4 regions of the Peribacillus sp. R9-11 genome follow, and region 2 is predicted to be linked to each of the others. Evidence: riboswitches for the same ligand, from Rfam matches in the RefSeq annotation. Region 2 holds a riboswitch; each other region holds the start of a gene.
The links. Region 2 has a riboswitch for S-adenosylmethionine ahead of RE409_RS01745 (methionine ABC transporter ATP-binding protein). Riboswitches for the same ligand answer to the same signal wherever they lie in the genome.
Positions count from the first base shown of each region.

Region 1 (3,158 bases), 2.6 Mb from region 2:
GCGGTAGAGGAAGAATGTGAATTAAAACCCTTGGTTTTTTTAGTAAGAAAAACGAAATGGTTCTTTTTGACAGAGAAGAAGCTGAGAATTTAAAAAGAAAAGGTAGTGTTTTAGGCTGATGTGTTTTAATGGAGTGATTCTGAGCAGAGCAAAATATTATTCTGAAGATGATAGTGTCATTCAGTAAGGCGATATATGGCTGATCTTTATTGTAGGGATTGAGTAGTGGATTTGAAGAAGGCAAAAAAATTCGCTCCCTGAAGAGCGACAAAGAGGAAATTAATCGTGAAATCAACATATAGGCGACCAATTTTGTTTTTCGACTATATATTGTGTTCATATTCTACCATATTTAATTCTGAAATAGCAACCAAATTACCGAAACTATAGTACGATTTTTCTGAAAATCAGTAATTTTCCACCATTTCTCCCGGAAGTAGACGTTTTTATCTTCTCTGAAATAGTAAAGTAATTAAAATAGATGCAGAATAAAATGAATTTTTAGTATAATGTATTCATATAAGGATGATATAAAGTAAATAGGATTGGAAGATGTTAATTGGAAAATGGAAAAATCGTGTCCCTTCAAGCCGGAAAGCCTAAACAGGAAATGTTTTCGAATGTTAAGATTTTATCAGCTATGGATAAAAAAACTTTGGATAATGTGACCGTAACAAAATCAGGAATAGTTGGAGACGGAGTAGGGAATCTAAAGTTCCATGGAGGCCCTGACCGTGCATTGTGCATTTATCCTTTTGAGCATTACTCATTTTGGAATGAAAAATTCTCTAAACAGCTTGATATCCCTGCTTTTGGTGAGAATTTAACAGTAGCTGGGATGATGGAAACTCAAACGTATATCGGTGATATCTATCAAATAGGTGGGACAATTGTTCAGATCACCCAAGGACGAATTCCTTGCTCGACTATTTCTCATTTTAACCAAGAACCTAAGTTTTTGACATCAGTGATGAAAACAAGTTTTACTGGTTATTTTGCAAAGGTCATTCAAGAAGGAGTTATTAAAAAACAAGATGAAATTGTTTTATTAGATCGACTTCAAGAAAACATCTCTGTATATTATGCAACTGAAGTGATCCTGCATAATCGAGACGGACAGGATGGAGCTCATGCTCTACTTTCTGTAGATTCGTTAGCGGTGGACTGGAAACAAAGGATATTAAAGAGAGTTTAAACTTTGAAGGATGTATGATCTTAGTAGAAAAGAAAAAAATGACTATCAAACTATTGAAATTGACAGATTATTAATGTAAATTAAATATAAACAAATTTTGAAATGTTAAGAAAACTTTATAAATGGATCTTATCGAGAGAGGTGGAGGGACTGGCCCGAGGAAACCTCAGCAACCAGCTTAGGCAAAGGTGCTAAATCCAGCAAGCAGAGCTTGATAGATGAGGAGAATGTTTCAAAAAACCTTCTTCTTTGAGAAGGTTTTTTTTCTTTTCTCTCATACTCATAGAAAACGACAAAAACAGAATTGTTTTTGAGAGAGGGTGTACATATGGATTTTCGTAAAGAATTGAAAGAAAGAATGCTGGTTGGAGAAGGAGCAATGGGAACATTATTATACTCATATGGAATCGATCAATGTTATGAGGAATTAAACTGCACTAATCCTGATCAAATTGAATCCATTCATCGTGCCTATTTAGAAGCAGGTGCTGATATTCTACAATCGAATACTTACGGAGCCAACTTTAATAAATTGAAAAGGCATGGTCTTGAAGATGAAGTAAGCCGAATTAACCGACAGGGAGTTATCCTTGCTAAAAAAGCTGCAAAAGGCAATGCATTTGTATTTGGTACTATAGGGGCTCAGCGAAGTATCCGTAAATCGGATTTAAGCATGGAAGAAATTAAGCGAGGTTTTCGTGAGCAGCTATATAGTCTGCTTATAGAAAATCCTGATGGGATTCTCCTTGAAACATTTTATGATCTGGAAGAACTTGAAACCGTGTTGCAAATTGCTAAAAAAGAAACGGAATTGCCAATTATTGCAAATGTATCGATGCATGAATTAGGTAATCTTCAAAATGGGATCCATTTAAATGAAGCATTTCAAAAACTCGAGCAATTGGGTGCTGATGTTGTTGGTGTGAATTGCCGTCTAGGTCCACATCATATGATTCGCGCCTTGGAAGAAGTGACTTTGCCAAAGCATGCGGCTATCGCTATCTATCCAAATGCTAGCCTACCGGATTACGTGGATGGAAGACTAGTTTATAAAGCAGTGCCTGAATATTTTGGCTCAAGTGCCCTTGAGCTTCGTGAGCAGGGTGCCACGATAATCGGTGGGTGTTGTGGAACAACACCACTTCATATTCAATCTGTGAAAAATGCGATTGGGAGTTTAGTTCCAGTAGAAGAAAAAATGACGAAAGCACGTGAAATCGAAATAATTGAAGTGAATCATAGAGAACTGGAACTACCCCTGCATGAGCAGGCCAAAACTGAAAGAACGATTCTTGTTGAACTTGATCCGCCGAAAAAATTAGGAATTGAAGGTTTTATGGCTGGTGCGGAGGCATTAAAAAATGCGGGTGTTGATTCGATTACATTAGCTGATAATTCACTTGCTTCGCCGAGGATATCTAATGAGGCGCTGGCCAATTTGTTGAAAAACCAATTAGATGTAAATCCAATGGTGCATATTACGTGCCGTGATAGGAACTTAATTGGCCTTCAATCACATTTAATGGGGCTTCAAACGGTGGGGTTGAACGAGATTCTGATTATCACTGGTGATCCTTCAAAAATAGGGGACTTCCCAGGTGCAACTTCAGTCTATGATTTATCGTCATTTGACTTAATTAGTATGGTAAAACAATTTAATGAAGGTCTTTCCTATTCCGGTCAAAGTCTTGGTCAACGGGCAAATTTTAAAATTGCGGCTGCCTTTAACCCAAATGTGAAATATTTGAATAAGGCCGTTCAGCGGATGGAAAAGAAGATTGCTTGCGGTGCTCAGTCCTTTTTGACCCAACCGATTTATTCAGTCGATCAGATTGAAGAGGTTTATGAAGCGACAAAACATATAGATACTCCGATTTTCGTCGGAATTATGCCGTTAACGAGCACACGAAATGCGGAATTTATCCATAACGAAATACCGGGTATTAAATTACCTGATAATGTA
Region 1 covers NZ_CP133763.1:3,407,949-3,411,106, reverse strand. Annotated here, with positions in the region: gene RE409_RS16460 (MOSC domain-containing protein) at 560-1,195, shown strand; SAM riboswitch class I at 1,322-1,420, shown strand; gene RE409_RS16455 (bifunctional homocysteine S-methyltransferase/methylenetetrahydrofolate reductase) at 1,524-3,158, shown strand, end outside.
Region 1: another riboswitch for S-adenosylmethionine. It lies ahead of RE409_RS16455 (bifunctional homocysteine S-methyltransferase/methylenetetrahydrofolate reductase); the one in region 2 lies ahead of RE409_RS01745 (methionine ABC transporter ATP-binding protein).

Region 2 (3,158 bases):
TCGCTAAGTCAACAATGTATTCCCATGTTCTCGTATCCCCGCTGCTGACACCGACTTTCACTGTTTTCACATCATCTGAATTACCTGTTGACTCCGCTTTGTTTCCACATGCTGCAGCCACAATGGCCAATGCCAATACCATGATCGTTAATAAGATTTTCTTCATTTCTCCTACCTCCTGTTATTTTTATCTTCTTCTGATTTTTCTTGAAACAAAATTCCCGGTGGATTGCAATAATTGAACGATGATCACGAGCGCCGCTACTGTGACGACCATCGTCATCGTATCGAACCTTTGATAACCGTAAGCTAAGGCTAAATCTCCTACCCCACCTGCACCGACAGCACCTGCCATGGCCGTAGATCCAACAAGGCCAATTGTCGCTGTTGTAAATGTAAGGATCAACGAACTAAGTCCCTCGGGAATCAAAAAGCGATAAATGATTTGCCATGTCGTCGCCCCCATCGCCTGAGCTGCCTCGATGATCCCTTTGTCCACTTCCAACAGGGAGTTCTCCACAAGCCGGGCAATATAAGGAGCCGCGTAAAAGATTAGCGGAACAATGGCCGCATTCGTTCCGATCGCACTGCCGACAATCATTCTGGTAAACGGAATAAGTGCTACAAGCAAGATGATGAAAGGAACCGACCGCAATATATTGATGACCGGGTTCAATACATTAAAGATCCATTTATTCTCCAGGATGTGACCCTTTCTTGTAATGACAAGTAAGATTCCTAGCGGAAGTCCAATCAGCCCGGAAAATATCAATGAGATGGCTACCATATAAAGTGTGTCACCGAAAGCTGTCGACAGCTGGTCTGCCGTTATTTCCATTCCCCAAAGCGTATTACCCATTTATCTGCACCTCCTGGACGAGAATCCCCTCATCTTTAATATATTGATAAGCCTTGTCCACCTCTTTTTTGTTCCCTGTCACTTCAATAATTAAATTTCCAAAAGGTGTTTCTTGAATTTCAGAAATATTAGCTGATAAAACACTTAAATGAACATCATATTTTTTCGAGATGGTTGAAAGTAAAGGATTGCCTGATGTAGTACCAATAAAGTTAATTTTCCAAATAATCGGAATATATGATCCGGTATTTTTCAGGAAACTTTGTGGGATCTCGTCGTGAATAACAGTTCGTACAAAGTTTTTTGCGATACCTGTTTGGGGCTTCGCAAAAACTTCGAAAACCGAACCTTGTTCAACCACGCGTCCGCCTTCCATGACCGCAACCTTATTGCAAATTTCCCTAATTACAGACATTTCATGAGTGATTAGCAAAATGGTAATATTGTATTCTTTATTAATTTTTTTTAAGAGCTGCAGTACAGCACTAGTTGTTTGTGGATCCAATGCTGACGTCGCTTCATCACACAAAAGAATCGATGGGTTGGTAGCCAACGCTCTAGCAATCCCTATTCGTTGCTTTTGACCGCCAGACAATTGTTCCGGATAACTCCTTGCTTTACTTGATAAGCCAACGAACTCTAACAACTCGCCTACCCGCTCTTTGATTTCTTTACTAGGGGTTCCCGATAAAACTAGCGGCATGGCAATATTATCAAAAACTGTCTTTGAGTTAAGTAAGTTAAAATGTTGAAAAATCATGCCAATTTTTTTCTTTTCTGCCCGTAATTCCTTCGGGTTCAATTTGGTTAAATCCTTCCCCCCAACAATAACCTGTCCATCTGAAGGGTGTTCGAGTAGATTGACTAACCGAATCAACGTACTTTTTCCGGCTCCACTATAACCGACAACACCAAAAATATCGCCTTTTTCAACTGTCAAATTAATTCCTTTCAAAGCTTCAACAGTCTGTTTCTTTGTTTTATATACCTTTTTAACATTTTGAAATTCAATCATTCTGTCTCCCCCCACGCTGTTTATTTGTACGAATTCATTATCCAGAGAAGAGCTTTGCAAAGTTTCATAATGATAGGGTTAAATTTTCGAAACTCACGAGTAATTGCTCACAATTCACGAGTAAATGTGTGAAACTCACGAGTAATTGCGCGAAACTCACGAGTTAATCTGTCAAACTCACGAGTAATTGCTCACAATTCACGATTAGTGCGTGAAACTTACGAATAATTGCACCAATTCTCCAAATAACCATATACATTCTGAATAAACAAAAGAGGCCTCTTCCGTCATCAGACAGAAGAGGCCTCTTTTAGAAATAAAAAAGAGTAAACTCTTAATTTAATTATCTAAGAAAAGCTCCTTCTTATCTTTCAAACTTTCGTCCGTTGGAATTAGCACAGTATTTTTACAAAAGTAAAAACCCGCTGCCGAGGTATCATAGGGCCAAGTCCCTCCACATCTCTTGATAAGAAATAACGTATTTATTTAATTATGTTCCTCACTATATATTCAAATTTTACTAATGTCAACTCTATTTTGAATAATCTAAAATATTTTTACAGTATAATTTTTAATCGTTCATTTAACTATACCTTAAGACAGGTCAGATTTTGCCCTGCATACCATGTATACGGGTAACCTAGGCATAGACTCTATTACAAAAAAACGAAAACATTACGAAGTCAGTCAGGATTAGGACTTCCTTCCTCATAAGGAAAGCTCTGTATCTTGATGAAATAACGGCAAACCTTTGGCAAACTCACTATTCAGGTTGCTACTCACGGTCTGCCTTATCCATGCGGGGAGCTCCCTGCGCCCCCCACTCTTATAATCTTTTGATTGGGGTTTACGTTTATTTTTGAGTTTTTGACCATTTTTTGATAGCAAACTTTCGGTACGTTTAGTATCAAAAAAGAAAAAACAATAATAAATAGTACCATATATATGCGGTTATAAACTTTTTTGCATCTGTTTTAAATGTGTGAGGACCCTTTGCCCTCATATCTGTAATAATAAAAGTTATTTATTATTACAGCGAAGGAAGACTACACATGTGTTTTTTCATCTTTAGCACTATTATAAAAGCTCTTTCCTTAGAAGAGTTTATTTCTTTTAATTAAAAAACACTCGGTAGAGTTTGAATTCTATAGTATGTCTACTTATCAGCAAAAACAAATCGCTATTTAGAAGCTTCTAATTTTGTCGATATCTACTCAGAATTTGTAGATATTTCTCGGGAAATTGTTGAAATTTGGATTTGGTGATTCCGAATAGTTTGAACAA
Region 2 covers NZ_CP133763.1:339,687-342,844, reverse strand. Annotated here, with positions in the region: gene RE409_RS01755 (MetQ/NlpA family ABC transporter substrate-binding protein) at 1-166, opposite strand, end outside; gene RE409_RS01750 (methionine ABC transporter permease) at 188-838, opposite strand; gene RE409_RS01745 (methionine ABC transporter ATP-binding protein) at 852-1,874, opposite strand; SAM riboswitch class I at 2,236-2,347, opposite strand.

Region 3 (3,158 bases), 1.4 Mb from region 2:
TTAATTCGGGTAACAAGTCTACCGATATCCCGAATTGTTCACACAACTCCTCTGACCATTCTTGTTTCTGAACATCATATAGCAGTGTTTCGGTCGCTTGTGATGGCTCATAGACGAGCACGTCACTTAATTTATAGGCAACCCACTCACTGATGCTTGTAAAGTATTTAATTTTATCCCATAATTGCGGCTGCCTCTTTTGCAGGGCGACCAGCTTTAAAGCTGAAAACAATGCAGAGGGTAATCTACCTGCCCTTTCATAAATAAAAGGTTGATTTGAAAACTCCTTTTCCCATTCGCGGCCTCTATTATCAATATTAGGTAACCCGATAAACGAGTGCCCATCCTGATCCTGCAAAACAATTCCTTGCCGTTGACTAGTGGACGTTATTGCCTTGATTGAAATGTGCTGAGCTTTAGCCATCGCCTTTTTTGCTAATTGAATAAGCTGTTTCCAAAGTAATTCAGGTGAAAAGTATCGACTATCAGGATAAAGAGGTTCAATTTCATATTGTATATCCTCTCTCTCAATAGAGACGACTTCACCTGTTGTCTCAACGATAGCCACTCTTGCATTTCCAGTACCGATATCAAATACTAAATAACCTTCTTTTATAGCCATTTTTTTCACTCTTCTTTCTTATGACTTAACTTCTAGATTTTTTCTGTTATATAGAGTTGGAATCTGAAGAGTATGTTGTGTTGTCCACTTTGTTAACGCTTGGTTCATTATTGAGACGTGATGATCCTCAACCTCATAACTTGCGCCGGCAAGATGAGGAGTAGCTAATACATTGGGCAATTTAATTAATTCATAGTCACTTTGTTCAGGCGGCTCTTGATAAAACACATCTAATATCGCCCCCCTAATCTTTTGTGCTTTTAATACTTGTACAAGCGCATCTCTTTCAACCACGACAGCCCTTGACATATTTACAAAGATTGCCTCTTCTTTCATCAGTCCCAAAAAGTGTTCATTGATCATCCCGATCGTTTCCTCTGTTCTAGGGAGGTGTATGGATACCACATCACTTGTCGAAAAAACGTCTTCTAAAGAAGCCCGAACATGATTAGGATTATCACTCTCTACATAAGGGTCATAGTATTTTATCGAACATTGAAAACTTTCAAGAACCGCTGCAATTCGCTGGCCCACGGCCCCAAACCCCACCATTCCAATTGTTTTCCCAGAAATTTCATTTCCTTTAAACTTTAAATAGGCTTGGAGATAGTCTTCATTCCATTTTTCCTCCTTCAACCATTGATTGGAAGGAATGGTATGCCTTAAAAATGTAAGGAGATTACCGACAAATAATTCTGCAACAGCCTGAGCATTACGTGCTGGAGTGAAAAAGACGGGAAGTCCCCTTTTTGTTGCAGCTTCCACATCAACATTAGAAGGCATGCCACGACACACACCCACAAATCTCAATTCAGGTACTTCAGCGAATACTTTTTCTGTTACTTGATCTAACTCAGTAATTAACCCCTCCGCCTTAGACTCTTTTAATAAAGAGATCAACTCTACTTCGTTATAGGCCCTTCCATTTTCCTTCCAAGGTTGATAGGTAGCCTTTCCAAATAACTCGTTTAATTCCTTGATGCCCGCTTCGTTATATGGTGCTGTTACTAGAATGTTCATTTTTACATCTCTCTCCTTTATGTAACGACTTTACCTGTCAGTAACTCACTTCTTAAAAATAAAAAAATCTCTTCCCGCTAAGACGGAAAGAGATAATTACTTCATAATATCGTTCTCACAACAATAAAATAAAAGGCCACTCTTTCTATCTTTCAAGCTTCGCTTGCTGGAATTGGCACAATAATGTTGCCGAGGCTTCAAAGGGCCAGTCCCTCCACCTCTCTTGATAGAAATTTTACAATATTATATTGGTTTAACTATTTTTTCAATTAATAGAATATACCAAATATAATGAATTTCAAAACGGAAGTCAATATTTATTTGAACTTTCTAAATATTCTCTCCGTATGATATAATCTATGAATCATTTTTTTCATGAAAGGATACTGACATGCAATCATATAAAGATATAGAAAATGGTGTAGTCCTTTCTGTCTGTTCTCTTGATTGCCCAGACCAATGTGGTTTACTTGTACACAAAGAGGATGGAAAAATCAAGAAAATTAGTGGTGACCCAAATCATCCAGTGACGAAAGGGAATATTTGCAACAAGGTTCGGAATATGGGTGAACGGATTTATGATAGCAAGAGAATTAAGAATCCTTTAAAACGCGTGGGAAAAAAAGGTGAGGGGAATTTCACCATTATTAGTTGGGAAGAAGCGATCGAAACGATCACAAATCATTGGAAAAATCTTATTTCAGAGGAAGGGGCACAAACCATTCTTCCTTACAGTTTCTATGGGAATATGGGGAAACTCGCTGCAGAAGGAATGGATCGCCGTTTTTTTAACCGCCTCGGATCAAGTCAACTTGACCGGACCATCTGTTCAGTTGCTGGCTCAACAGGCTACCGCTACACAATGGGGGGGAGCTACGGTACAGACCCAGAAGAGATGACCGAAACTAAGTTATTCATCTTTTGGGGAATCAATGCCGTAAGTACAAATATGCATCAAGTAACACTCGCACAAAAAGCAAAAAAATCAGGAGCTAAAGTCATTGTTATTGACGTTCATAAAAATCAAACCGGACGAATGGCCGATTGGTTCATTCCCATTCTCCCAGGGACTGATGGTGCACTAGCATTAGGAATCATGCATATACTCTATAAAGAAAAGCTAGTGGATCGATCGTTTTTAGAGGAATATACGATTGGTTATGAAGAGCTAGAAGATCATCTTGAGCAATATCAGCCACAAATGGTTTCTGACATAACAGGCGTTCCCGTAGAAGACATATACAAATTAGCTAGGATGTATGGGGCGATTTCCCCTTCAATGATTCGGATTGGAAATGGTCTTCAGCATCATGATAATGGCGGGATGAGCACTCGGACGATTGCCTGTTTACCTGCTTTAACAGGACAGTGGCTAGTAAAAGGCGGAGGTGCAGTTAAATCCAATTCAGGATTTCTCTCCTTTAATACCGCAGCTTTACAACGCCCTGATCTCAAAAAGACTAAAACACGTACAATTAATATGAATCAAATAGGGAAAGCATTGCTTGAACCGGAC
Region 3 covers NZ_CP133763.1:4,613,212-4,616,369, forward strand. Annotated here, with positions in the region: gene RE409_RS22410 (FGGY-family carbohydrate kinase) at 1-622, opposite strand, end outside; gene RE409_RS22415 (2-hydroxyacid dehydrogenase) at 641-1,642, opposite strand; SAM riboswitch class I at 1,785-1,875, opposite strand; gene RE409_RS22420 (molybdopterin oxidoreductase family protein) at 2,034-3,158, shown strand, end outside.
Region 3: another riboswitch for S-adenosylmethionine. It lies ahead of RE409_RS22415 (2-hydroxyacid dehydrogenase); the one in region 2 lies ahead of RE409_RS01745 (methionine ABC transporter ATP-binding protein).

Region 4 (3,158 bases), 970 kb from region 2:
TCCTCTTATAGAATGATGCCTTACCAACAAATAAAAGGAGATTCACAGCAGAACTTTCCTCAAAAAATGAGTATGTCTGGTGTGAATCTCCTAATCTCCGTCACATGTATTAACTTGTAATGTAAATATACTAGGTAGTGAAAACGCTGTCAATTAATTTATATAAAAACAAATGATTTTTTCTGTATTTTTTTTCCTCTATCACACATCAACTCCTATCTGAAATTAAAACATCTCCCATAATTCAGTTTTTGAAGTCGTGATTGACGAAGCTCCTGCCTCAAGGGCATTCAGGACTTCATCTGAAGAACGTATGAGCCCTCCAGCAAAGATAGGAGTTTGTAAGCGTTCCTTTACCTCTTTAATCATCCAAGGCATTGCGCCAGGCAAAACTTCGATATAATCAGGCTTTGTTTTCTGTACCAGCTTATAACTTTTCTCTAACGCATGTGAGTCAATTAAAAAGATTCGTTGAATGGCAATAACACCCTTTTGCTTCGCTTTCAAAATCACGCTGGATTTTGTTGAAATCAGGCCATATGGGCAATACTCCTGACAAATAAATTCTGTAGCGTATTCATCACTTTTAATACCATGAATTAAATCGACATGATAAATCATTTTCTTATTATGCTGCTTTGCCATTAAGCTTACATTTTTCAATTGTGATATATGCAAATCAAGAAACACACCTATTTCATAGGAACTTTCTAGAAATCTTTCGAAATCCTTCATGCTTGCCGAAGCAGGCAAAATTTTCTGGTCCATTCATTTTCCCCCTTATCTACCGGAAAAACTCAAAACTTTTAGTTATTTAGTATATTTTAAAGAACTTGATTTATCAAACACAATATTTCTTATTGAAGAATCGTCCTTTACCATATCCTTACACTAACATACCTGGTATCCCCTTTAAAATAGTACAGGTAAGAATGCTATCATTTCCTTAATTGCTTACCCTTTCTTCAATTCATCATAATGAAAGTTTAATTTTTAATGCACCTTCCACCAACTCATACGATTTAATAGTGCCCACGGGTATTCTTTTCACGATGTTCCAAGCATTAAAATTCATTTTGATCATTCTATTTTCAAATTCAAAAAATGGCGGTCTGTTAAATATCTTTTGGTTAATAAAATTCCTATCAATAGGCTTCATTTCTACTAATTCAAATGAAATCGTTCTTTTTTCCACGTGAATCGGTTTTAATGTAATACGGAAAGGCACGTTTTTCTTAAACATCATTTTTTTCACTTCCGTCGTTCCGAAAAGCACTATATGTACTGGCGTAATCTCGACTTTAACATCCTGCTCACCTGATTTCATCTTTATAATTCGCTCTAGCATAGACGCAGTTAACGTTATCGGTAAACCATTCCCGGAAATATTAGATGGATTGAACGTATTCATCGTGGTTTTCCCCCTCCAACTTAACTTACAGGTAACTTCATTCCATATGGAACGTCAGTTATAGCATATGCTGTCTTCACGAATGTAGTTAACCCTTCATAACATGCAAGGTCCTGGTGAATAATCGGCATATTCTAAATTTTACACCTTTCACCCTTGACCTTTATTAAAACTATCTGTATAGTCATACTTAATTTAATAGACAACTCTTATCAAGAGAGGTGGAGGGACTGGCCCTTTGATACCTCAGCAACAGACTTTAATGTACTGTGCTAATTCCAGAAGTGTAAAAACTTGAAGATAAGAAGAGTAAATTGCTTAGTAGCCAACACCTCTTCTTTTTTTAAAAGAAGAGGTTTTTTATTTTATAAAAAGAAAGAAGGAATGAAACATGTCAATCACTATAACAAAGGCACCATTTAGAGCAGATCACGTCGGGAGTTTATTAAGACCGGATAATTTACATGATGCTAGAAAGCAATTTAAAGACGGCACAATTACTGCAGAGCAACTTCACGAAGTTGAAACGGAAGAAATCAAGCGGATTGTTGATAAGCAAATTGAAGTTGGATTAGAGGTAGTAACGGACGGTGAGTTTAGACGCACATGGTGGCACTTTGACTTCCTAGAGCATTTAAATGGAATCGATGGGTATGTAACTGAAAAAGGTCTCACATTCGATGGCGTGGAAACAGAGAGATACAATATTCGCAATACTGGGAAGGTTTCATTCAATCCTGAACATCCCTTCATTCATGACTTTATTGAATTGAACAAAATCGTTGCCGGACGTGCTGTTACGAAACAAACCATTCCTAGTCCCAATCAATTATTTGCTGTGGGTGTTTATAATGAAGACATCTACCCTGATATCGAAGACTATGCAAATGACATCATTAAAGCGTATCAATATGCTTTAAAGGCCTTTTATGAAGCTGGTGTACGTTACTTACAATTGGATGATGTTTATATTGCTAGACTTTCCTCTCCAGAATTTCAGTTCAAAGATGGAAAATACTCTAGAGAACAATTAATTGATTTAGCATTGCGCGTAATTAATGGGGCTTTGGAGGGAAAACCAGAGGATTTGGTCGTCACGACACACTTATGTCGCGGGAACTATCAATCAACGTGGGCGTTTGAAGGAAGCTATGCACGTATCGCACCAACATTATTGGCAAAAGAAAAAGTAAATGGATTCTTCCTGGAATATGACGATAACCGTTCAGGAGATTTCAAACCGTTAGAATACATTCCAAATGGCGGAGCACGAGTTGTTCTAGGAGTCGTCACTTCAAAAAATGGAGAAATCGAAGACAAAGAAGCAGTTATAGCTCGTATTAAAGAAGCTTCACAATTCGTGCCACTCGAACAATTATGCTTAAGTCCACAATGCGGATTCGCTTCCACCCATCATGGCAATAAGCTAACGGAAGAACAACAATGGGAAAAGTTGAAATTTATTGTTGATGTAGCGAAAGAAGTTTGGGAATAAAGAAATATTATAGAAAGAGCAACGCATTCAAATAAAGCGTTGCTCTTTCTATATTGTCTATATATCAGCATCCTCTATTTCATGAGGAAGTTTGAGTTATTAATCAAAATGCAATTTATAATCCTCTGCTTTAATCAGTTTTAATTTTTTCGAGAATATATAGATAAGACCTAGGTTCAATACAATCGGAAGAATAAAGAAAGTACTTAGCATGATTGCTACATTCTCAACGACCCATCCACCTTCAGCCAG
Region 4 covers NZ_CP133763.1:5,068,648-5,071,805, forward strand. Annotated here, with positions in the region: gene RE409_RS24630 (glycerol-3-phosphate responsive antiterminator) at 226-768, opposite strand; gene RE409_RS24635 (hypothetical protein) at 974-1,411, opposite strand; SAM riboswitch class I at 1,618-1,718, shown strand; gene RE409_RS24640 (5-methyltetrahydropteroyltriglutamate--homocysteine S-methyltransferase) at 1,803-2,906, shown strand; gene RE409_RS24645 (PTS sugar transporter subunit IIC) at 3,006-3,158, opposite strand, start outside.
Region 4: another riboswitch for S-adenosylmethionine. It lies ahead of RE409_RS24640 (5-methyltetrahydropteroyltriglutamate--homocysteine S-methyltransferase); the one in region 2 lies ahead of RE409_RS01745 (methionine ABC transporter ATP-binding protein).